Regions from separate parts of the Priestia sp. FSL W8-0001 genome, predicted to be linked through region 4. Evidence: riboswitches for the same ligand, from Rfam matches in the RefSeq annotation. Region 4 holds a riboswitch; each other region holds the start of a gene.
The links. A riboswitch is a leader RNA that binds a small molecule or an ion and turns the genes downstream of it on or off. The one in region 4 is predicted to bind thiamine pyrophosphate.
Positions count from the first base shown of each region.

Region 1 (5,996 bases), 340 kb from region 4:
GGCTTCCTGTATCTATCATTTTATTAATCTCTATTTTATTTTCATTAGGCTCTGGGTTTATTCTTTTTAAATTCACCTCAAATGATTTGTTAACAAGCTTGTTCAGTACAGCTCCTGGTGGACTAAGTGCCATGCCAGGGATTGCAGAAGAGGTGGGAGCAAACACTGCAACGGTAAGCGTTGTTCAAATTATGCGCGTATTCCTTGTTGTGCTTACGGTTCCACTTCTGGTTTCATCGTTAGGAGAACAAGCAACAGTAGCAGCACCCTCTAAGGCAGCTTTTTCTTTTAGTTTAGAGTCAGTATCATGGACATTTGTATTAGTCTTTGCAGCATTTATTGGATACCTAATTGGCAAGCGTTTCAAATTTCCGGCTCCGTGGCTTGTTGGAGGGATGCTGACGGTAGGCATCATGCAAGTAGCAGGCTCAGCGATTGCAGGCTATAACTTAACAGCGTGGTGGCCACATCTTGTCTTAATTATTGCGCAAGTAATCATTGCGACAAGCATTGGTTCACGTTTTCACGCTGATATGTTTCAGGGTATGAAGCGAACGATTGGAGTGGCTTTTATTAGCACAATTGTGTTAATTGGTACGATGTTTCTATGTGCATATATCGTATCTGAGGTTGGAGGCATACCATTTATTACAACAGCACTTGCTTTTGCTCCAGGAGGAGTTGCGGAGATGGCGACCACTTCTGTTGTACTAGGAGCAGATGCACCGTTTGTTGTAGCTGTTCAAGTATTTCGTATTTTAATTGTTTCGCTGCTATTACCACCAATCTTTAGATGGTTCTATCAGGTTGGGGAGCAGAAAGTTCATGCTCATGCTAAGGTTCAAGAAAGGTAATAGCTGACTTATGAAGAGAGGTAGTGGTGGGAAATGAATCATGAAAAAGAGCTAGTGGTGAGTCAATTTGGCAGCAATGCTAAAAACTATGTGAAAAGCAAAGGCCATTCCAAAGGAGCTGATTTAGCTTTCTTAACGGAAGTAGCGGCTGATTATGCCGGAGAAAAAGCCTTGGATATCGCAACGGGTGGAGGCCACGTAGCTAATAAGCTTGCCGGTTTATTTGGTGAGGTAGTAGCTTTTGATCTTACTCCACAAATGCTCCTTTATGCAGAAGAATTTATCAAAAGTAACGGTCATGAGAACGTATCGTTTGTCCAGGGTGAAGCAGAGAAACTACCGTTTTTAGATGAAGCGTTTAATCTCGTAACGTGCCGAATCGCTCCTCATCACTTTACCGATGTGCAAAGCTTTGTTAACGAATCAGCTCGGGTATTAAAGAAAGACGGAGCGTTTATAGTCGTGGATAACGTGGCGCCAGAAAGCGACGCATATGATACTTTTTATAACGAAGTGGAAAAGAAGCGAGATCCTAGCCATAAGCGTGCTTATAAAAAGACAGAGTGGTTTAAAATGTTAGAGGGAGCGGGCTTCACAATTGAGCTAATGACGCGCTTTCCAAAAACATTTCTGTTTGATGATTGGTGTGAAATGATGAAAGTACCGCTAAACGATAAGCAAGAGCTCATAGAAAAGATGCTGCGTGCTTCAAGTGAACTGAAAACGTTCTTTCATATTCAAACAGACGGTAAAAGCATTCAATCGTTTCAAGCAGAATCCGTTTTAATTGTTGCGAAAAAATAAGAGAAGCCGTGCTCCTGTGAGAGCGTGGCTTGTTGTTTCAACACCAGCTCCAAGTAAGAGCATGGTTGTTTGAACAATTTCTTCGTCTGTGAAACCTTCTCCATCTATATTGACTTGAATTAAATCCGAAATAATGTCATCTGCAAGATTTGAACGTTTTTGAACGACAAGTGGATAGAGATATTCAAAATATTCTTTAGCTGCCTGTTGTTTTTCTTGTTCGAGTTCATGAAGGAGCTCTTTATCGTAAGGTTGAAATAATACGTCTATCCAATGTTTGAACTGGTGACGGTCTTCAATCGGTACGCCGAATAAATCTGCAATCACGTAGCTAGGTAAAGGCGATGCAAAAACTTCGACAATATCTACAGTTGTATTCGCTTCGATGTCTTTGACAAGATTAGCAGCAATTTGACGAATGCGTGGCTCCCAGTTCTTTAAGCTACGTGGTGTAAAAGCAGCAGAAAGTAAAGAGCGTGCTTTACGGTGATCAGGTGGATCTAACAGCGTTAGTTTGGTATCTCAGTTACCGGAATTACTTCTTGTTTCATTGTTCGTTCCTCCTTCTATAGAGATGGAAAAGAGTAAATGCTCTCTAAACTTTTTGTGCATACAGTTCGATAAAATGAACCTATAGTTCAAAATGTACCTTAATTATATAGGGGGTATTGTTTGCTCATCAACTGAAATAGAAAAGTTGAGCGTAAAGAAATGAAAAAAATGCAAATGATATCCATATGTCGATGTGCTAGCTGAAATATACATTTGTAGCCCTACTCATAAGAACGTGATAGGATATTAACTAGAATTGAGATATAAAGGCGGTATGAAAGATGATTAAAGCAATTGTGTTTGACTTTGATGGATTAATTGTAGATACAGAATCAGTTTGGTATGAAGTATACTGCGATATGCTAGAACCTCGTGGCGTACATTTGAAAATTGAAGAGTTTGCGTCTTATATAGGAACGGATACCAAAGCGCTTTACGACTTTTTATATGAGCAGTTTGGTCGTGAATTAACGAAGGAAGAAATTGCAAAAGAGTCATTAAAGCGTCACCGAGAAAAAATGAAGCAGCTTGCAGCTCGTGAAGGCGTTCTTGAGTATTTAAAAGAAGCGAAAGAATTAGGACTGAAAATTGGTTTAGCTAGCAGTTCAGACCGTGCATGGGTTACGTCGTTTTTAAAGGAATTAGATCTCCTTGGTCATTTCGAAGTGATGCAAACGCGTGGCGACGTGGAAAAAGTTAAGCCAGATCCAGCTCTTTATAAGCAAACAGTTGAAAAGCTAGGCGTAAAACCTTCTGAAGCCATTGCTTTTGAAGACTCAGCCAACGGTGCAAAAGCTGCGATTGCTGCGGGTTTACAATGTGTAATTGTGCCGAATCGTCTCTCTGCACATTTGACGTTTGAAACGTATCACTTACGCATTGCCTCTATGAAAGAGAAGTCGTTGCAAGAAGTAATTGAACAGGTAAGTCATTAAAAAAGTGAAGCTAGCATTAGCTCCACTTTCTATGGTTCTAAGTGTATTTTTGGGAACGGAATACGAGGCGGTTGTATTACTGTCCAACTTGTCAAAAGAAGTAAGTATAGAAAAGGAGGGATTTTAAGCTGAATAGCTCGTCCCTAGTCTTCTATACTTGGTAGGCATCCGATAGAATTAAACATAACGCTATTGTGGCTTTGAAGGTCAAATTAGAATTCTGCAAATTGTATTGAACTATATAAGGTAGTGTGGTACAACTAATAGAGGTAATAATCAGATAGTTTTACAAAAAAATAGTCATTATCAAACCACTAGGGGTGCTTTTCAAAGCTGAGAGAGACGCTTGTCTTAACCCTTATAACCTGAACTAGGTAATACTAGCGTAGGAAAGAGGTATTGTGTGCTACATCTATGACTTTTACGTGATGTAAGAGGGATACATGTGTATATTCAAGCGCTTCTTTTCTATGAAAAGAAGCGCTTTTTTTATGTGGTTTAGAAGGAGGGAATTGGTATGAATATTACGGATGTAGTAAAGCAAGTAGATGACAAACGAGATGAGCTTATTGAACTTTTGACCAAGCTCATATCTTACAAAACACCAGCACCACCTGCACGTAATACAAAAGAAGCGCAGAGCTATATTGCGCGGCTGTTGGAAAGCTATGGTTTTGAAACAGATATGTGGGACGTGTATCCAAATGATCCTAACGTTGTTGGAACATTAAAGGGAACAAATCGAAGTGGGTACCAGAGCTTGATTATTAATGGACATATTGATGTTGCAGCTGTTAACGAAGACGAAGGATGGAATGCTGATCCGTTTCAAGCGAGGTGCGGTGAAGAATTTATTACGGGGAGAGGCGCTGCCGATATGAAAGGCGGACTCGCTGGTGCGCTGTTTGCTATTAAGCTTCTACGTGAAGCTGGAGTGGAGTTTCCTGGTGATTTAGTGTTTCAGTCAGTTATCGGTGAAGAGGTTGGAGAGGCAGGTACCCTTGAATGCTGCAAGCGAGGATATAGCGCAGACTTTGCGGTTGTGGTTGATACAAGTGATTTGCAAATCCAAGGTCAAGGTGGAGTCATTACCGGGTGGATAACTGTGAAAAGTAAGCAAACATATCATGATGCCACAAGAAGACAAATGATTCATGCCGGCGGCGGTTTGTTGGGAGCCAGTGCAATTGAAAAAATGATGAAATTAATTGGTGCACTACAAGAGTTAGAGCGCCACTGGGCTGTTGTCAAAAGCTATCCTGGCTTTCCGCCTGGAACAAATACAATAAATCCAGCGGTTATTGAAGGTGGTCGCCACGCAGCGTTTATCGCAGATGAGTGCAGGCTGTGGGTGACCGTTCATTATTATCCAAATGAATCGTATGAAGAAGTAGCGAAAGAAGTAGAAGACCATCTGTTACAGGTTGCAAAAGCAGATCGGTGGCTAAGAGAAAATCTCCCAACGTTTAAGTGGGGAGGAACATCAATGATTGAAGATAGAGGTGAAATTTTCCCTGCATTTGAAGTAGATAGAAATCACCCAGCAGTTCACTCGTTAGTCAGTGCTCATAGAGAAGTGACAATGAAAGAAGCGAAAGTCAACGTTTCTCCAACGGTTACGGACGGTGGCTGGCTAGCTGATGCACGTATAGCTACAGTTATTTATGGCCCAGGCGAATTAACGGAAGCACACGCTGTTAATGAAAAGCTGTCCGTTGATCAATTACTCGATTACACGAAAGTGATGGTTCAGTTTATTTATGAGTGGCTACATACAAAAAAGGAGAGTGCCTAATGAGATTCAGTGAACGTTTATATGAAAAAGTAAAGCCTATTTGGAAGCAAACGCATGAGCATCCCTTTGTAAAGGGGATGGGAGAAGGGACGTTAGAGCAAGAGAAGTTTCGCTTTTATATGGTACAAGATTACGTGTATTTAATTGATTATGCGAAGCTATTTGCACTTGGAGCAGTAAAAGCAACAGATGTTCAAACGATGGGGAAATTTGCAGCGTTATTACATTCAACAATCAACGAAGAGATGGAGCTACATAGACAGTATGCAAAACGTTTTTTAATTACTCCTGAAGAACTAGAAACAGCAGAGCCCGCGCCAACAACGCTTGCTTACACGCACTATATGCTTCACGTTTCTCAAAACGGAACGCTAGCTGAGCTTGTTGCCGCACTGCTCCCGTGCATGTGGAGCTATTGGGAAATTGGCAAAGAGCTTTCCACTCAGCCTGGAGCAGCTCATGAGCTTTATAGTGAGTGGATTCACATGTACAGCTCAGCTGAATTTGGTGAGCTTGCGACTTGGTGCATCGATCTAATGGATCAGCTAGCAGAAGGAAAATCAGAAGCAGAGCTTAACAAGCTAGAAGAAATCTTTATTAATACGACGCGCTTTGAATACTTATTCTGGGATATGGCTTATGAAAAAGCGATGTGGCCTGTTCATGTATAAAAAAGCTTTGGAGTTTGAAAAGGTGACTTTCTCATATGAAGAAAGCAAAGGAGCAATCTTAGAATCTCTTAATTTTGATATTAAAGAAGGAGAGTTTGTCAGCATTGTTGGTGCAAGCGGTTCAGGAAAGAGCACGCTTTTTCGACTCATTACCGGGTTAGAGATAGAGCAGACGGGAAGGATTTTAATTAATGGTCAGCAGCATCATAGTAGATTGGGTCATGTGGGATACATGCCCCAAGAAGATCTTCTTTTACCTTGGAGGACGATTCTAGATAACGCTGCTTTACCTTTAGAGTTAAAAGGAGTAGCGAAGGGAAAAGCATATACACAAGTAAAAGAGCTGCTAAGTGAATTTGGGTTAGAAGGGTATGAACATCGATTT
Region 1 is NZ_JBBPAL010000001.1:922,171-928,166, forward strand. It holds gene MKZ18_RS04840 (AbrB family transcriptional regulator) at 1-854, shown strand, start outside; gene MKZ18_RS04845 (class I SAM-dependent methyltransferase) at 888-1,658, shown strand; partial or broken gene MKZ18_RS04850 (cytochrome P450) at 1,677-2,177, opposite strand; gene MKZ18_RS04855 (HAD family hydrolase) at 2,492-3,145, shown strand; TPP riboswitch at 3,452-3,554, shown strand; gene MKZ18_RS04860 (acetylornithine deacetylase) at 3,663-4,940, shown strand; gene tenA (thiaminase II) at 4,940-5,611, shown strand; gene MKZ18_RS04870 (ABC transporter ATP-binding protein) at 5,604-5,996, shown strand, end outside.
Region 1: it holds a riboswitch for thiamine pyrophosphate, as region 4 does, so the genes downstream of both, MKZ18_RS04860 (acetylornithine deacetylase) here and tenI (thiazole tautomerase TenI) in region 4, are expected to answer to the same signal.

Region 2 (5,996 bases), 1.1 Mb from region 4:
AATAATAAATTCCGCTAACAACAACGGTAACCCGATAAAGAGCGTAAACAGTACAAACAATAAAAAGAATGCTCCTCCACCGCTTGTCCCAGTCACATAGGGAAATTTCCAAATGGCACCAAGACCGATCGCAGCACCTGCAGATGCTAATACGAATCCTAAACGTGAAGACCACTGATTTGCTTTACTCATATAACCAAATTCTCTCCTCTTCTATACTCATCTGAATAGTACTTTATCATATATTGAAGAGAAAATCATTCTCTATTGCATTTTTTCAAGAAAAACACTGCTTGTTTCGTTTTCTTACAATAACTTTTTTGTTCTAGCTATTCGCGAAAAGAAGACTCGTCACCGTCATATGCTTCTTGATTCGAAATAATTTCAATATGCAAGTGTCCTGCTTTTTCTAATCGAAGGACCTCTCTTTCCGCTTCTGCATAATCTTTACATGTAATTTGACTGTACTCCATATTTTCTTTATCTGTATAAGCTACTAAATACGTCATTTTTAAGCTCCTCTTTTACTTTATTACTTATGATATAGCCTTGAATGAATCCCTTTAAACATCCAAGACTATTTTTTTCTTCTTCACATATTTATATATAAAATCCGTTTGGTGTAAAGGAGGGTACAGAATGGCCTTTATTTTATCTTTTATTCCCATTGTTGTCCCTTTTGGCATATTGATTTGCTTAATCGGTTTCACATCTTCTTTATTAGAGGATCGTAACGAAAAAAAGAAACCCTAGCAATCGCTAGGATTTCTTCACTTTCGATAATTACGAATGAGCTGAACAATGATATTAAGTGCCAATATTACGACTACAACCCAAACTGTTGTTACAATCCCTGAGTATGCGCTTTGCTTAACAGAAATTGCAATAAAAGCCCATATGAATACGAGTGAGTATGCGATATCTCTGTTTTTTCTTGTAAACAAAACGCCTAATATTCCGCCCACTACAAGCATAATGATTGCCCACGTCTGTTCACCTAAACCAAACAGCGTTTCGATTCCATTAGCTTGGAATACAACAAAGACATTAACAATTGTTGCTACGGATACCCAGCCAATATAAATAGAAATCGGCAGCCTCATAAACCATGTTGTCATTCTGGAATTTTGAATGATGGAGTAAATAATCATTAGCGTTACTAAGAATAGAACGATGACGAGTAAAGCAAGAGTAAAGTAACGATATTGAAAGATAAAAATCCATGCACTATTTAGTAAACAACTAATGAAGAACCAAATACCAATTTTCGCATAGATTTCTTTTTGATCTTCTCTCGCAATAAATTGACGAATAATCCAGATAATTAGAAGCGTATAAATTAGGCCCCATATCGCAAACGCATAGCCTGCTGGCGTAAACAGTGTTGGTACGCTATCAGATACTTCACCTGTAGTTTGACCACCTATTGGTAAAGCGTTCGCTAAATAGTTTACGATTAACACAAGAACTAAACCAATCGCATTTAAGATACTATAAAAACGAAAATTTGCCATACTATTTCTCCTTTCCTGTAGATGTAAATATAGTTGTTCTAGCTAAAAAGATAAAATAGTAGCTTCTCTTCATTAATACCTCGTCTGACTTAAATTTATGCACTCGTTAACAATTTTTCTTAGAATAGGCCTTTTGACTCCTAAAAAAATAACAACTCAGCCTTAGGCTGAGTTGTTATTTTGAGTTTGCTTCTATACTTCTTGATTGACTGGATGATTTCTTTTCGTTTTTAACCCATCCTCTTAACATGGCAAATAAATAAATAGCTATGCTTGCTCCAATTGTAATAAGCACAAACAACCAATGCTGGCTCGTTGCAATCATTAATGGAGCAAATGTAATAAGGAGAATCTCTACCGGCGCAATCGGTATATATGCCAACGCGTAATCATCGAGTGTTTTACTTTTGCTTTCAGGATCCGCGATACGCAATAGTGCGATTCCCATTGCCGTTGTTCCTGTAATCCATCCCCAAGTGAAAATTCCTCGTTCAAACCAAATTGGACCAAAGAACTTGCCAGAAAGAACTCGGAATACAAACCATGCAAACAACAGACCGAATAATAATAACAGTGCAAAAGGTACAATATAGCTTGCTACCGCTGATAAACTAATAGAAGCAATACCAAACGCAACTAAGAAGTCTGTTGCACTTCCACTAATTCTGTTCATTACATCTGCATTAATATACTGATCGCTATTCGTTTTCTTCATAATACCTTTAATAGCTAAACCTACAAGAAAAGCTAGTGAAAAAGCCGGTATTGTTACTGAAGGCAACAACGTTTGACCTAGCTCACTTAAATAGTAGCCACCTAATGCGATAATTGTCACTAAAGCCACATGTAAGACAAGTGGATCAACAGCAATCGATGATACCGTATCCATTTTTGTAGAAGTGCGCTTTTCAGGGGGGATTAATCCTGTTCTTAATTCTCGTGGTAAGTCTTCAAATCTTGCAAGATAATTTGTTTCACCTTTTTTCGAATAATATTTAATGAACGCCAACCCTACTACGATTGAGCAAATAACACCAATTGTTGCTGATGTCATCGCTAGCGATAATCCTTCTTCCCATCCTTGCTTTGCAAACGCATCTCCGACAGCAGCCGCTGTTCCATGTCCACCGATAAATCCTGCTGCTAATAACAAGCCAAATCCTAAGTTTAAATCTCCCCAAACGTTATTTAATAGCAGCAATGAAAATAGTAAACCGACGCCCCACATTGCTAGCATAATCATTTGAGAATACGACCACATACTACCTACGCGACCCGCTATTTCTTTAAACTTTACACTTTGAGTTGCAATTGGAATTGCACCAAAAATAACCGCGATTAGAATACCTGGATAAGTTCCAATTTGATCAGTGAATGGAATGAGGCCAATACCGTTTGGCCCTAATGCTAAACCCAATATTCCGGCAATAATACTCGCAGGTAAAAATAAGTTTTGTACCCACCTGACCTTTGCTCGAATAATGGTACCAGCCACTAATAACAGTGAGATGAAACCAAGATCCACAAATAAATCCCATGCTGATAGATTCATTAAACAACCTCCTTAAAAAATATAATTCCTACTAAATCGACAGGACTAATTTATATTAAACTAGGCAAACTGAAAAGGCCATTTAGCTTCAGCTAAATACCTCTTCAATTTGTAGCTTAATTCTTTAATTGAGCTTGTTTAAACGTAACGAGCTTACAATTATTATAGCATGATAGCACAGCCTTTGCACATTCCGACAAGATTCGTGACAATTTTCTCATTTTTTCATTAACTACTTCAATCGTTTAGTTACTAGTTTCATATGTAATTTATCTCGTTTATTTTTTTAAAAAATATCACTATTCAAACTACTACTTCCGTTACTTTTGAACCATTCTTTCTAAACTTTTGTATAATTCTTTTTTTTATGTTAAATTGAATAAGAATAAAATGAAAGAATCCACTAGGGGTGCCGTTTGGCTGAGACAAGGAATCTTGATCCCTTTGAACCTGATCTGGCTTATACCAGCGTAGGAAAGTGGTACGGCGTTGTCGTGTAATACACCAACAACTGTCTTTACCACTCCATATAATGGGGTGTTTTTTTTGTTATTGCCTACATTTATAAGCGCGTTCCTTGTGGATTCAATTAGGGAGGAATATCAATTGTCATTTTCAGCTCAATTACGCAAAGAAGCAGCTTACATTTACGATGCCATCTTTCAACATCCATTTGTTGCAGGTATTAAGGAAGGAAAAGTTCCAAAAGAAGCTTTAATTCATTATGTGTCACAGGATTATGAATATTTAACTGCTTTTGTTCGCATATACGGTGCGGCGTTAACAAAATGTAGTACCCGTGATGAAATGGAAGTGTTTAATAACGGTATTTCAATTGTTTTACATAGTGAAGTCCATCCTCATAATAATTTTTGTAAAGTAGCTGGCATTCGTTATGAAGATATGAAGCATCAGCCCTTAGCACCAACAGCAAATCATTATATTAGCCATATGATGACGGTCGCACATACAGGGACACTAGGTGAAATTATTGCTGTGCTACTGCCATGTCCATGGACATACGTTGAAATTGGCAAGCGCATTGCAGGCGAAGTGAACTTAACACCGGATCACCCTTTTTACGAATGGATTTCCTTTTATACCAATGGAGAAATGAAAGAAACGACAAAATGGTTTTGTGACAAATTAGATGAGTTAGCAGAAAAAGCTTCAGCTGAGGAACGTAGACGTATGAAAGAGCATTTTATCAAAAGTTGCGAACTTGAGTATCTATTTTGGGACATGGCCTACAAACAAGAGCAATGGCCTCTATCTCAAACCATCGTGCACTCATAACAAACGAGTTTGGGACATAACAAAATGATTGCTTCTAAGAGACGAACAATAGCTGTTCCAATCTTTTTGGTTTGTCTGAACACGTTCGTTCCATTGCGCTACGGCCACTCGCTTTCCGCGGGGAGGAACCTGAGCTTCCTCGCTGCGCTGCGGGATCTCAGTCTTCCCTCTCTTTCCCGCAGGAGTCGAGTGTCCTACGCTCCATTCCACCCTGTTTCCAACATTGTTTTCACAATGAACCAAAAAACCTGAACGATTAAAAGCGAGAAACTCTCAATCGTTCAGGTTTATCATTGGCTGAATTACTTATGTCCCAGCCTCTTCGTTTGACGTTATTTCAAAAACTTTTTAATCGTTTTTAGACTTTGGTTATCAGACGGATACTTAAAGGCAAAATCAAACTTTGTTGTTTGCTTCAGCACGCTTTTAAAGTGTGAAAACGTTTTAAAGCTTGCCTCACCGTGATATTGACCGATTCCACTCTCTCCAACTCCTCCAAATGGCAGGTGCGGCGTTGCCAGGTGCATAATCGTATCGTTAATGCACCCTCCCCCAAATGAAACCGTGTTAATAATTTGCTGCTGAACCTCTTCACTTTCTGAAAACAAATATAGAGCTAGCGGCGTTGCTTTTTGATGAACTGCACTTACGACCTCATCTACACTTTCATATTCAATAAGAGGTAAAATTGGACCGAAAATTTCGTCTTGCATAACGCTTGAATCCCATTTTACTTCGTCTAAGACGGTTGGAGCAATCTGGAGCGTTTCTTCATTATAATTACCGCCAATTACAACTTTTCCATCTTGTAAAAACTCAATTAAACGATCGAAGTGTCTCTCACTGACAATTCTGCCATAACGCCCGCTTGTGAGTACATCTTCGCCATAAAACTGCGTTACCGCTTTTGCTTTTCGACAATATTGCTGATAATGTTCTCATCTGTAACGTAATACTCACTATGCTTCATTTCTTCACCTCTTTGATCATAAACATTCTTTTTCAATTGTTGAAATTAATTCCTTTAATAGCCCTACCGCATCTTCTAATGCGAGTGAATAATAACGCTGCGTTCCTTTTTGCTCAATACTTACAAGCTTTTGGTCACGTAATATTTTTAAATGATGAGAAACTGCTGGTCGAGAGAGGGTTGATTCTTTTGCGATTTCATTGACCGTTAGTGGTTCCTTTTCTGCTAATAATAAAATAATGTCCTGTCTCGCTGAATCGCTTAGTGCTTGAAAAACAGGAATACTTGATCGAAATAATTCCACTGCGCGTGTACTCATGCTACCTATCCTCTCTTACTTAACTTCTTGCATACTTCTTACAACTTTTGTAATAAGCTTACGTGGGAAAAACCTCGGCAGCATAGTTGCTACTTTAGCTCCAAGTATAATAATCGTTTTCCCTCTCATGAATTGTTCATAACCTACTTTCGCTACATCTTCCACATGGAGAGCCCCTGATTCAAATAATTTTGAGCTACTTAAATTAGCTCGGTCACTAAAGCCCGTCTTAGTAGGCCCCGGGCAAAGCGCACTAATGGTTATATTAGTATCTTTCAACTCATTCTCCAACGCTTCAGTAAACGATAAAACATAGGCCTTTGTTGCATAGTAAACAGCCATCAA
Region 2 is NZ_JBBPAL010000001.1:1,706,394-1,712,389, reverse strand. It holds gene MKZ18_RS09035 (sodium-dependent transporter) at 1-192, opposite strand, end outside; gene MKZ18_RS09030 (hypothetical protein) at 330-509, opposite strand; gene MKZ18_RS09025 (TspO/MBR family protein) at 771-1,514, opposite strand; gene MKZ18_RS09020 (sodium/glutamate symporter) at 1,690-3,066, opposite strand; TPP riboswitch at 3,462-3,560, shown strand; gene tenA (thiaminase II) at 3,673-4,362, shown strand; partial or broken gene MKZ18_RS09010 (aldehyde dehydrogenase family protein) at 4,695-5,237, opposite strand; gene MKZ18_RS09005 (ArsR/SmtB family transcription factor) at 5,349-5,651, opposite strand; gene MKZ18_RS09000 (SDR family NAD(P)-dependent oxidoreductase) at 5,667-5,993, opposite strand.
Region 2: it holds a riboswitch for thiamine pyrophosphate, as region 4 does, so the genes downstream of both, tenA (thiaminase II) here and tenI (thiazole tautomerase TenI) in region 4, are expected to answer to the same signal.

Region 3 (5,996 bases), 1.4 Mb from region 4:
ATACATATAACTCATTAGCCGACGATGTTCGAGCAGTTATTCACGCCTTACAACTTTCAGCTCTAACGTTAGTTGGTTTTTCAATGGGAGGAGCAATCGCCTTGCGGTATATGAGTAGACATTTAGGATTTGGTGTGAACAAACTGATTCTAGCTGGTGCAGCTGTCCCTAACTTTATTAAAAGAGACGATTTTCCTTATGGACTTTCTAAGGGAGAAGTAGATAGCATCATTCAAGCGACGTATCAAGATCGACCAGCTATGCTCGCCGATTTTGGCCAGAAATTTTTTAATTCAAAAATTAGCTCTTCTTTTAGAGATTGGTTTCAATTACTAGGTCTAGAAGCTTCGGGTCACGGAACGATTAAAACAGCAAAGTCACTGCGTGATGAAGATCTCCGTGAAGACTTGAGTCAAATTTTTGTAAAAGCGTATATTTTACACGGAAAGAAAGATCAAATTTGTCCGTTTCCTTTAGCTGAAGCCATGCATAAAGGAATTGAGGGTTCAACGTTAATTCCTTTTGAAAAGAGCGGTCACGGCCTTTTTTACGATGAACAAAAAAAGTTTACAGAAACCTTAAAAGACATTGTTTATTCTGCTGCGAAAAGAGGTTGACTGCAACGAGGATATAAAATTATGGTGATAAACGGTCTTCTATAGGCAAATCGGTGGAATTCCTACCAAAAGCCTTTCTTTCTAAAAGTTTACTTATTTCCTATTCCGGTCGTTTGTGAATTTGGAAAATACAAGGAAAACGAATATAAAGCGTCCCTGTTTCTAATAAAAATATCTGGTGGAAATCTGTAAGGAGGGTTTTAATGAGAAATAAAAAGCTATTCAATAGCAAGGAAATTATGGATTCGCCTATTGTTCCTGAATGGGGAAAAGCGGTTTTTAGTGATTTTAGTCAAGACATGCTTTCTGAAGAGAACCCTTTCCCCTGCATTTTAGGAGTAGAGGGATTAAAAAAAGATTTGCTGCGATTTGCGTTTGTGTCTTCACCATATAATTATAAAGATATCAGGCTCTGTGCAGATGCACTTAAAGAATATATGGCATGCTTTCGCACATTAGGTCGCTATACATCATTTGTTGTGTTCTTTGAGCCTGAACATAAAAAACGTACGATGATTCAGTATGAAACGATGTTTTGGGATACCCTCACATTTTTACATCGAATTGATGGAAAGCCTTGGCCCGAAGAAATCCCCAAAAACCCTAACGATCCTCTATGGGAGTTTTGTTTTGAAGGTGAGCCAATATTTGTTGTCTGTAATACGCCTGTACATGAATTACGAAAAAGCCGAAAGAGCAGCAGTTTCATAATTACATTTCAGCCTAGATGGGTGTTTGAGGGAATGACTCCTCATACAAAAATGGGACAGCAAGTTCAAAAAACGGTTCGGAATCGACTTGAAGATTACGACAAAGTTGAAGCGCATCCTCATCTAGGATGGTATGGAGATCAAGAAAATCATGAATGGAAGCAGTATTTCTTACGAGATGTTAACAACTCGTTCCCAACAGAATGTCCATTCAAGCTAAAAAGGAGTGAAAGAGATGGAGTTAAAAAAAGCCTTTATTAAAAAAGGAATTGGCGGTGGTCTTGAAGAAGTTATACATGAACTACTTCCAAAACATACCGGTTATGTAGAGGTTCAACATGATGTTGCAGGGCAGGAACACCCAAGTCATACTCACCCTACCGACGAGATTCTTCATATTATTAAAGGATCTATTTATTTTACAGTTGAGGGAGAAACAACTCAGTGCGAAGCGGGAGATCGTATTTATTTACCAAAACACACAAAGCATGCGTCAAAAGCTGATGTGAATGGTTGTACGTATGTAATCTCCATTTTAAAATTTTGATGAAAGAAGTTGATGACTGGAATGATTCAATCAAACCCTGTTTTAATCATAATAGATGTACAAAAAGGTTTTGAACAAGATGCTTGGGGAACTCGTAATAATATTCATGCAGAAGATAATATGCTCACTCTTTTACAAGCTTGGAGGAGACAGCAGTTTCCGGTTATTCATGTCCAGCATGCTTCAAAAAGCGAAACATCTCCTCTTTTTCCAGGGACGGAAGGATTCCGTTTCAAAGAAGGTTTCGGTCCTGTTGGTGATGAATACTTAATTCGAAAGCATAAAAATAGCTGTTTTATAGGAACAGAACTGGATAACTATCTGAAGGAAAACGGATACGATACGCTTATACTAGTAGGTTTAACAACGAACCATTGCGTCTCTACAACGGCACGCATGGCAGGAAACTTAGGTTATCGCACTTACGTCATCCACGATGCAACTGCGTGTTTCAATCTGTTATCATATGACGGTGAAACAACTTTTGCAGCAGAAGATGTTCATCGCTTAAGCTTATCATCTCTTCACAATGAATTTGCAACGGTTACTTCAACATCCGAAGCCCTACGCGTACTGCAATCCTATCAATATATAAAATGAGGCCTGATGCTTTTGCATCAGGTTTTTTGTGTAGATTATTCTGACAAAAACAAGTACAATAGAAACATCATTTTGAAAAAGGAGCACGATACATCATGACAGTAATTAGAAAAGCTTTAGCAGAAGACTTACCTACAATGGTGGCTATTTATAATCAGTCAGTACGCCAAAGCGCAGCAACATTTGACTTAACTCCTGTAACAATTGGGCAACGTAAAAGCTGGTTTGAATCTCACGACCAAAGTCAACTGTTTCCACTGCTTGTTGCTGAACGAAATGGTGAAGTAGCTGGATACGCATCTTTGTCTTCCTACCGTGATAAAGAAGCATATATTCGAACAGTTGAACTCTCCGTTTATGTAGATGAAGCTCACCAAGGATTTGGAATTGGTAAAAGGTTAATGGAAGCTATTCTAGTACAAGCAAAAGAGTTAAATCATCACGTTGTTATTTCTGGTATTACAAAAGGAAACGATAAAAGTATTAAAATGCATGAACAGTTTGGATTTAACTTTTGTGGGGAATTTAAAGAAGTAGGATGGAAGTTCAATCAATGGCAAGATGTTCTGTTTTATCAACTGATTCTTTAAGTGAAATTAAATAGTATCTTGTTTGAGAATTATGTTATAATAGAAAGCGTTCTAATAATACATATCAACGTACCACAGGGGGAGCCTGAATGGCTGAGAGTGAACCAATTGTTCTGACCCTTTGAACCTGTTAGTTAATGCTAGCGTAGGGAGTGTGGAGCGTGCAGCTTGTGCTGCCTCCTGTGTTTGTCGTTGAATACTAATGATTTTACAACAGGAGTGAAAAGACGATGAACAAAGGAATGTCTTTACAAGCGAAAATTGAAGTGGCAATCTTTGCAGCTCTAGCAATGATAATTGATATATTGCCATCAATTACAATTGCACCTGCCGTGTCCATATCATTTTCCATGGTACCAATCTTCATTATTTGCTTTCGATGGGGATTTAAATCAGGCGTGGTAGCTGGATTTTTGTGGGGATTGCTACAAGTTGTCACGGGTACTGCTTATGTATTAACACCTCTACAAGCATTTATCGAATATTTTATTGCATTTGCATTCATTGGTCTAGCAGGGCTATTGTCTGGTGCTATTAAGCAGAACTTAGCTACTAACAATCGAACAAAAGCATTTACATTTATTATTTTAGCAATTGTTATCGGCAGCGTTGCTCGCTATTTTTGGCACTTTGTTGCAGGGATTATTTTTTGGGGCTCTTATGCGCCAAAAGGAGTATCTGCATTATGGTATTCATTTACGATGAACGGACTAGCAATGGTGGGATCCATGATTGCTTGCCTAATCATTTTAGCCGTATTAATTCCGTCTGCTGCAAGAGTGGTATTAAATCGCGCATCATAAATAAAAGGAATGAAACCTATAGGAGTAACATCCTATAGGTTTTTTGCGTTTTTAAACCAATTTACATGTTTTCAGTGTTTTTGTTCTTTTTATGAAAGGGTTGAGGGTTTTTTTGTAGAATGGTATACTAGGTCTGTTTGTTGGAAGAATATACATACCATTTTTTGTAGGAAGGAATCATGTTAATGAACAAACGTAATCTCCTTTACATGACGATTGCAACATCCCTTTTACTCGCAGGATGTCAGCAAAAAGCTCAAAAAGCAACTGAAGTCGATACGGACTTGATGATTGCAGGAGAGATAGAAAGTCATGATCAAGAAGCAAAGAAAGATGTTGTTGAAAACCAGTACAGATATGATATTTCAGATACAATAGATGAAAAAATAATCTCGCAGTTTATGAATAGCTACTTCAAGGCTTTACATGATGGAATCCTTCATAAATCAGCTAAGTCAATTCAGACATATATAATAGAAGATAGTGAGTTTTATAAACAGCAAGTAATGAAAATTGATAATTTTTCGGAGCAAGGAATTCGTCAAGAACTAAAGACGTTTCAAGTTGTGAACTGGTATGAAGCTGAGAAAAATCAAATAAATTTACAAACGTTTGAAGAGGTCACCATCCATCAACCTAATAAAAAGGATTATACAAAGAGTATTAATCAATTGTATACGCTAATAAGCGATCAAGGTACATTGCGAATTAAAAGCGTAGAGCCGTATACAATGGATAAAGCAGAAGAAACGAAGTCAAATGCACCAGCTATTACAAGAGCAGCTAGCTTAAATGAATATAACGGTAAATGGTCCACTGCCAATTCTGACTTAAAAGGTGCTCCAATCGTAGAGTTTTATGCTTCTTCTAGCTCAGAGGCTACGGTGAAGATTCATGCCTATAAGCCACCAAATTCAGTAGAAGTAGCTACAGTACAAGCAGAAAACATAATTTTTAAACATAATCAAGCTGTTATTCATTACGATACGGACAATAATGGAAATAAAGGAACAATTGTCGTGACCCTAAAAGCAAATTCTCTTTTTGTTATTCATCATTTAGAAAAGGCTTCTGAGTCTAAATGGACGATTCCTGCAGGCGCATTTGAGCTGTCCACGTTTGAAAGTTAAACAAGATAAAAGAAAAAAGGGGGATTCAAATGGGAAATCTATATATGGTGGCCATAATTTGTTCCCTGTGGCTTGTGCTGTCAGCATGTAGTGAGACAAAGTCTGCTCCGGCTCCGACACCAAAAGAGCCTGAATCAGAAGCTACCGTTCTGGTTGATGTCGATGAGTCTGCTAATGAGACACAAAAGAGTTCTTCTCTTCCCGTTGTGACAAATGAAGAAGCCAAACAGCTTGCTACAGATTCGTTGAAGAATGTTATCCAAACATTTGATATCTTAGGTAAACAAGAGGGATGGGACAGTGAAGAGAAACCAGCAGATTTTCAATTGCTAAGCCCTAGGCTCAAAGAATTTGCTACGAGTTCATTAGTTGCTACGAAACTAAAAACAATCGCCACTTCTTATTACTGTCAATGTGATGAGCAGTCTATTCCAAATCTAGCGACAACCGTACGTTTTAAAGTGATTAACAACCGACCCGGTCAATTTTCAATCTCAGCTATTCAGCCACTGGACGAAAAAGGGAACGGAGGTACAACTATTTACTTGAATATGAAATACGGAAAAGATGGTTGGAAGTTAAATGAATGGGACGAAATGACGTATCGTCAAAAACCGTTAGATATTTCGTCAGATGAGTATTTAGAATATCTGAAAAAAATAACGCCTAACGAAGCAGTTTCGTTTAACAAAGAAACGACTATTGAAGATGAACATGGTAATCAAGAAAAAATCTTACTATTTAAAGATGATTCTGGAGAATTTGGTGTTTTGGCAAAGAGTTCAGAGCGGATTAACGAAGTTCAAGAGGATGTGCCAGTAACTTTGCCTTTGGAAGATAATGATGTAGATTTGAACAAGGTTACAGAAGTAGACGCTTCGGTTGTTCGTTCGTTTACGGAAACGTATTTACGTGATTTAACAGAAGCAATTAATCTTAATGAATTTGATCGCATTCAACATTATTTTGAAAAAGATAGCACGTTGTTTAGCGAACAAC
Region 3 is NZ_JBBPAL010000001.1:1,943,643-1,949,638, forward strand. It holds gene MKZ18_RS10250 (alpha/beta fold hydrolase) at 1-617, shown strand, start outside; gene MKZ18_RS10255 (YqcI/YcgG family protein) at 821-1,588, shown strand; gene MKZ18_RS10260 (cupin domain-containing protein) at 1,563-1,874, shown strand; gene MKZ18_RS10265 (cysteine hydrolase family protein) at 1,896-2,474, shown strand; gene MKZ18_RS10270 (GNAT family N-acetyltransferase) at 2,570-3,064, shown strand; TPP riboswitch at 3,132-3,234, shown strand; gene thiT (energy-coupled thiamine transporter ThiT) at 3,295-3,867, shown strand; gene MKZ18_RS10280 (TcaA NTF2-like domain-containing protein) at 4,053-4,997, shown strand; gene MKZ18_RS10285 (TcaA NTF2-like domain-containing protein) at 5,027-5,996, shown strand, end outside.
Region 3: it holds a riboswitch for thiamine pyrophosphate, as region 4 does, so the genes downstream of both, thiT (energy-coupled thiamine transporter ThiT) here and tenI (thiazole tautomerase TenI) in region 4, are expected to answer to the same signal.

Region 4 (5,996 bases):
TATTTGGTAAGAGCGTAAATCTTTTAACATCAAGAGCTTCAAGTAAGTTAGGCTGAGACTGATCAAAAATATCCATTCTTCTCACTGCAAATGTTAAAATTTCTGTTTCTGATTCTTCCACTGCTTGACGCTGCGTTGTGTAATCTGGAAACTTCCCTGTACCTAAAAGCAAACGAGATGCAAATTCATATTTTCCTATTTTCAACATAACTTTCATCCTCCTCCTACAAATGAAACAATCTCTAATAAATCGCCTTCTGATAGCAACGCTTTTTCATGATCTTGCTTTTGTAAAATTTTTTTATTTAACTCGACAATAACCACTTTCTCGTGTAAATCTCTTGATTCCAATAGTTGAGAAACCGTCTGAATTGAGGAATCTATATCAACGCTTTTCCCATTAATTATTAAGTTCAATACGTTCCCTCCATTTCTCTTTGTAAGCGAAAAGCCGTAAAAAAGGAATGTTTTGGATGTTCACCCATCATTTGTTCCGCCATAATTTTCCCTGTAATCGCACTTAGTAAAATACCGTTTCGGTAGTGCCCACAAGCTAAGTAAACATTATCTAGCTCAGGGTGCTGTCCTAAATACGGCCACCCATCTACTGTTTGCGGACGAAGTCCTGCCCATGCTTTTTCAAACGATGCATTTGCAAGTGATGGAACGAGAGAAATCGCTTTGCTAATTAGAAATTCAATAGCTTCTGCAGATACGTGCTTCGTGTAATCATGGGCGCGCTTTGTAGCTCCAATCACTACTCTTCCTCCTGCTTTTGGAACAATATAAAATCCTTCATCTAAAAAAATAGTCTTTTGAATGCTTGGCTGATTCGTCGTGAGAGATATACACTCACCTTTAATAGGAAACAGATGCTTTGGATGAATAGCGGCCACCAGCTCTTTTGTCCAAGCACCTGCACTTACCATCACTTGGTCGCTGTAAAAGTTGCCCGCTGATGTCCGAACGCCAACTACCTTTTTGTTATCGTATATAAAGTGATGGACATGACAGTTCTCATAAATTGCCGCTTGATGGTATAAAGCTCCGTGTGCCAAAGCATGAGTTAGCTTAGCTGGCATCAGCTGTCCATCTTTTGGGATGCTAATCGCCCCGTATGTATCAGGGGTTAAGAGCGGTTCAGCTTCACTTGCTGCGTCAGGAGATAACCACCTAACGTCTGAATCCCACCGTCTGTGGCGCTCCGCTTTGTCTTGTAGCACGTTTGCTTCAGCTTCAGTTGTTGCTACTTTTAACAAGCCTTTTTGAATGAGCTCAACATCAATATTTGTTTTTTCTTTTAATTCAGCTACCAGATTCGGAAAAAGTGCTCTACTTCGAATGGCTAGTTCCAAAAGAGGCCCTTCTTCATCAATTTCAGCTTGTGCTCCTAATATTCCAGCAGCTGCTCCCGATGCTTCACAACCAATCTGATTTTTTTCCAAAATGGCTACCTTATACCCCATTTTAGAAAGCTGATACGCAGTTGAAGCTCCAATAACTCCACCACCAATAACGAGCGCATCATAATGTGCCTCCATATGTATCACTCCACTTTCGTAGTTGTTCACCGTATTCCTTTGCCGCTTGTAACGGGTTTTCATCTTTAAATACACCAGCCATGACAGCGACGCCATGTGCCCCTGTACTCAATACCTCTCTTACATTGCAAGGCATAACTCCCCCGATTGCAATTACCGGTATCTGCACTGAATCAACGACTTGTTTCAGCTGTTCAAGTCCCCGAGGTGTTTGACCCAGTTTTGATTGCGATGGATAGATATGACCATAAATGACATAGTCGACGCCTGATTGTTCAGCTTCCTTTGCTTCTTTAACGCTGTGTACAGATTTACCAACAATCAATTGCTGAAAATGTGCTTTTACTCCTTGAGCACTTAGACTGTGATAAGCCAAATGCACACCTTTGACTTGAGCAGCAAAAGCTACATCTACTCGATCGTTAACAATTAGCTTTGAAGCCGGAACTTCTTTTTTCAGGTCTCCAATAAGCACTTCTAACTCTCGTGCCGTTCGCTCTTTTTCTCGAATATGGATAGCTCCTACATATGGTTCAATGTCTCTGATAATTTTCAAAAGCTGTTCAAGAGGCTGTTTCCCTGTTGACACAGCGTGTAACTTGGGTACCATAGCATCCTCACCTTTATTTCGACATAAACGTAAAAAAACCACTCTACAACGTAGAGTGGTTTGGCATGCATTAATTATGTAAACATGGCTCATCCACTTCCCTACGCTGGTACAAACCAGATCAGGTTCAAAGGGTCCGAATTTTTCGTCTCAGCCATAAAGGCTCCCCTAGTGATTTTTTCTAATATTTTCACTTTTCATTTAGAAGTATAACATATTTGTGAGTGATTACAACCTACTGGACCGTTTTTCTCATGTATTGAGCTAATAATCTTCGAGCTCTTTTTCTTTTTCCCTATGCTCTTCCCACAGAAATGAGCTCAGTAAGATGGCAAATGTTAAAATATAAAATCCGTAGAATAACAAAGCAGCTATACTGTTGACCATTAAAAAGATAAAACTAATGACTTGTCCCGCAATTGTTACAATCAATAAAATATATTTCCATACTTCACGTTTTCTCATTAAACTTATCTCCACTTTTCAAATCCTAATTTCAATGCTCTTCTCTCTATTATAACAAGTTTCGAGTATGAGTAAGGAATATCTGATCAAAATAAAACAATTGTCCCAAAAACGATAAGAGAAGAGCGTCACGTTTGTTAAAGTATCATCGGCTATCTACTTATTCCCTTTCCTTTTTACCCTTAAACTAATCATCTTAAATGTGCTAAGCCCCCTCTTCCTTTTTTAGTCTTCACCCTTTTTCTGATGGTCTACAAAGTACATAAACCCATTGAGAAAAGCCATACTATCTATTAGAAGTTTTTTTATTGACTTTTAACTTCTTCTTGTTTAATATCAATTACGCTATCAAGAAATATAATTCCTATCAAATTACTGGGGGTTTAACAAAAAATGAAAAAATCAGTTGCATTTTTATTCCTTTTATTAGCGTTCACAGTTGTCCTAGCAGCTTGTGGCTCAAATGACAAAGAAACAAATAACGCAAGTAAAAGTGATCAAGATTTATACGAAAAAGTAAAAGAGGATGGCGTTCTGACAATTGGAACAGAAGGTACGTATCCTCCATTTACGTTCCATGACGACGCTAATAAGCTAACAGGCTTTGACGTTGAAATTGCACAAGAAGTTGCAAAACGTCTTGGCGTGAAAGCTGAATTTAAAGAAACACAGTGGGATGGAATGTTTGCTGGTCTAGACGCAAAGCGCTTTGACATGATTGCTAACCAAGTTGGAATTCGCCCAGACCGTGAAGAAAAATACGACTTCTCTGACCCATACATTGAGTCTGCAGCGGTGCTGGTTGTTCGTGAAGACAATAATGATGTTAAATCATTTGAAGACATGAAAGGTAAAAAATCAGCACAATCACTCACAAGTAACTATGCTGATTTAGCAAAAAAATATGAAGCTGAGCTAGTGGGTGTTGAAGGATTCACGCAATCAGCAGAACTAATCGTTTCAAAACGTGTAGACGGTACAATTAATGATAAATTATCATTCTTAGACTATAAAAAGCAGCGTCCAAATGCACCTGTAAAAATTGTGGATGAAGCAGAAGATGCATCAGCAAGTGGATTAATGTTTCGCAAAGATAGCGGTAAGTTAGTGGAAGAAGTAAATAAAGCTTTAGCAGATATGCAAGAAGACGGCACATACGCTAAAATTTCTGAGAAATGGTTTGGTGAAGATGTTTCTCCTAAATAGTATCTTTACTGACCCTGAGCGTGCAGAGCGCTTACTCTCTATCGCTCAATCCTCCCTCTATCCAATGATAGAGGGAGCTATTCAATATACCATTCCACTAACGCTTATTTCATTTGTATTAGGCCTTATTTTAGCTATTCTTACAGCGCTTGGTCGCTTATCTTCTATAAAAATATTTACTATAATTGCGCGCGTATACGTGTCACTTATTCGTGGGACACCTTTACTTGTGCAATTATTTATTATTTTCTATGGATTGCCAACGCTAGACATTACAATTGATCCATTTATTGCTGCAATCATTGGCTTTTCATTAAACGTGGGCGCATACGCATCTGAGATTATTCGTGCTGCCATCTTATCCATTCCTAAAGGTCAATGGGAAGCCGGCTATTCAATCGGCATGACATACGCTCAAGCTTTAAAACGTATTATTTTACCTCAAGCCGCGCGCGTATCGATTCCGCCGCTATCAAATTCATTCATTAGCCTTATTAAAGATACGTCGTTAGCATCTCTTATTTTAGTAACCGAAATGTTTCGTCGAGCACAAGAGATTGCGGCCACAAACTATGAATTTTTACTACTTTATACGGAAGCAGCTCTCTTATATTGGATTATGTGTACCATTCTTTCCATTGTTCAAGGACGCATTGAAGCAAAGCTTGACCGTTATGTCTCAAGATAGATAACCGTATTAAAAAAGGAGTTTATTAGCGTGATTAACATTACGAACCTTCATAAATCATTTGATGATTTACACGTATTGCGAGGAATTGATTTAAACATAGAGCAAGGTAAAGTAGTGGTTCTAATTGGTCCTTCAGGTTCCGGAAAAACAACGTTTCTTCGCTGTTTAAACTTACTGGAACTTCCTACTAATGGTAAAATCATCATCGATAACCAAGAAGTCAGCTTTGAGAAAAATTTACCGAAGCAAAAGATAACGTCTTTTCGCAGCTTAACGGGAATGGTTTTTCAAAGCTACAATTTGTTTCCTCACAAAACAGCGCTTGAAAATGTCATGGAAGGACCTGTTATTGTAAAAGGTGTTCCAAAACAAAAGGCAAAAGAGCGCGCTGTTTCCCTACTACAAAAAGTTGGTCTAGGAGACAAAGTGAACTTTTATCCATTTCAATTATCAGGAGGACAACAGCAGCGTGTGGGTATCGCGCGTGCAATGGCTATGGATCCTAAAGTCATGCTATTTGATGAGCCTACATCTGCTTTAGACCCTGAGCTTGTAGGTGATGTGCTAAAAGCTATGAAAGATTTAGCAAAAGAAGGTATGACCATGGTCGTGGTTACACATGAAATGCGCTTTGCTCGCGAAGTGGCAGATGAAGTAATCTTTATGGACCAAGGCGTTATTATGGAGCGTGGAACACCAGAAGAGATCTTCCAAAAACCTAAAGAAGAGCGAACTCGTCGCTTTTTAAATATGATTCAGTAAAAGGCTGCTTAACCGCAGTCTTTTTCATTATCTGCATTACATTATACTTTTGACTTTTTGTCTTTTATAATAAACATAAGATTTATGATATGAAAGGAGACAAGAGGACATGCAAAATTTTAAAGCTCTTGTATTAACAAAAGAAGAAGAACAGGTTCATTCTCATATCAAAACGCTCACACTTGATGATTTACCACAAGGTGATGTCCTCATTAAAGTTCACTATTCAGGTATCAATTATAAGGATAGCCTAGCTAGCATTCCCAATGGAAATATCGTCAAAGCGTATCCATTTGTACCAGGAATTGATTTAGCAGGTACGGTTGTTACTTCGGATAACCCTCGCTTTAAAAGCGGTGATGAAGTGATTGCAACCAGCTATGAAATTGGAGTGTCTCATTACGGTGGCTATAGTGAATACGCTCGTATTCCTGCCGACTGGATTGTCCCTCTTCCCGATGGATTAACCTTAAAAGAAGCTATGATAATTGGAACAGCTGGTTTTACGGCTGCTTTATCTGTAAAGAAGCTAATTGATTCGGGCTTGAAACCACAAGATGGTCCTGTCCTAGTCACTGGCGCTACAGGTGGTGTGGGAAGCTTTGCGGTTTCTATTTTATCAACGCTGGGCTATGAGGTTGCTGCGAGCTCTGGAAAATCTTCTAGTGCCACCTATTTAACCAATCTTGGGGCTACCACTCTTTTAACTAGAGAAGATGTT
Region 4 is NZ_JBBPAL010000001.1:579,274-585,269, reverse strand. It holds gene MKZ18_RS03130 (thiazole synthase) at 1-208, opposite strand, end outside; gene thiS (sulfur carrier protein ThiS) at 214-417, opposite strand; gene thiO (glycine oxidase ThiO) at 414-1,541, opposite strand; gene tenI (thiazole tautomerase TenI) at 1,525-2,151, opposite strand; TPP riboswitch at 2,233-2,331, opposite strand; gene MKZ18_RS03110 (hypothetical protein) at 2,416-2,616, opposite strand; gene MKZ18_RS03105 (amino acid ABC transporter substrate-binding protein) at 3,010-3,822, shown strand; gene MKZ18_RS03100 (amino acid ABC transporter permease) at 3,806-4,510, shown strand; gene MKZ18_RS03095 (amino acid ABC transporter ATP-binding protein) at 4,541-5,275, shown strand; gene MKZ18_RS03090 (acrylyl-CoA reductase family protein) at 5,385-5,996, shown strand, end outside.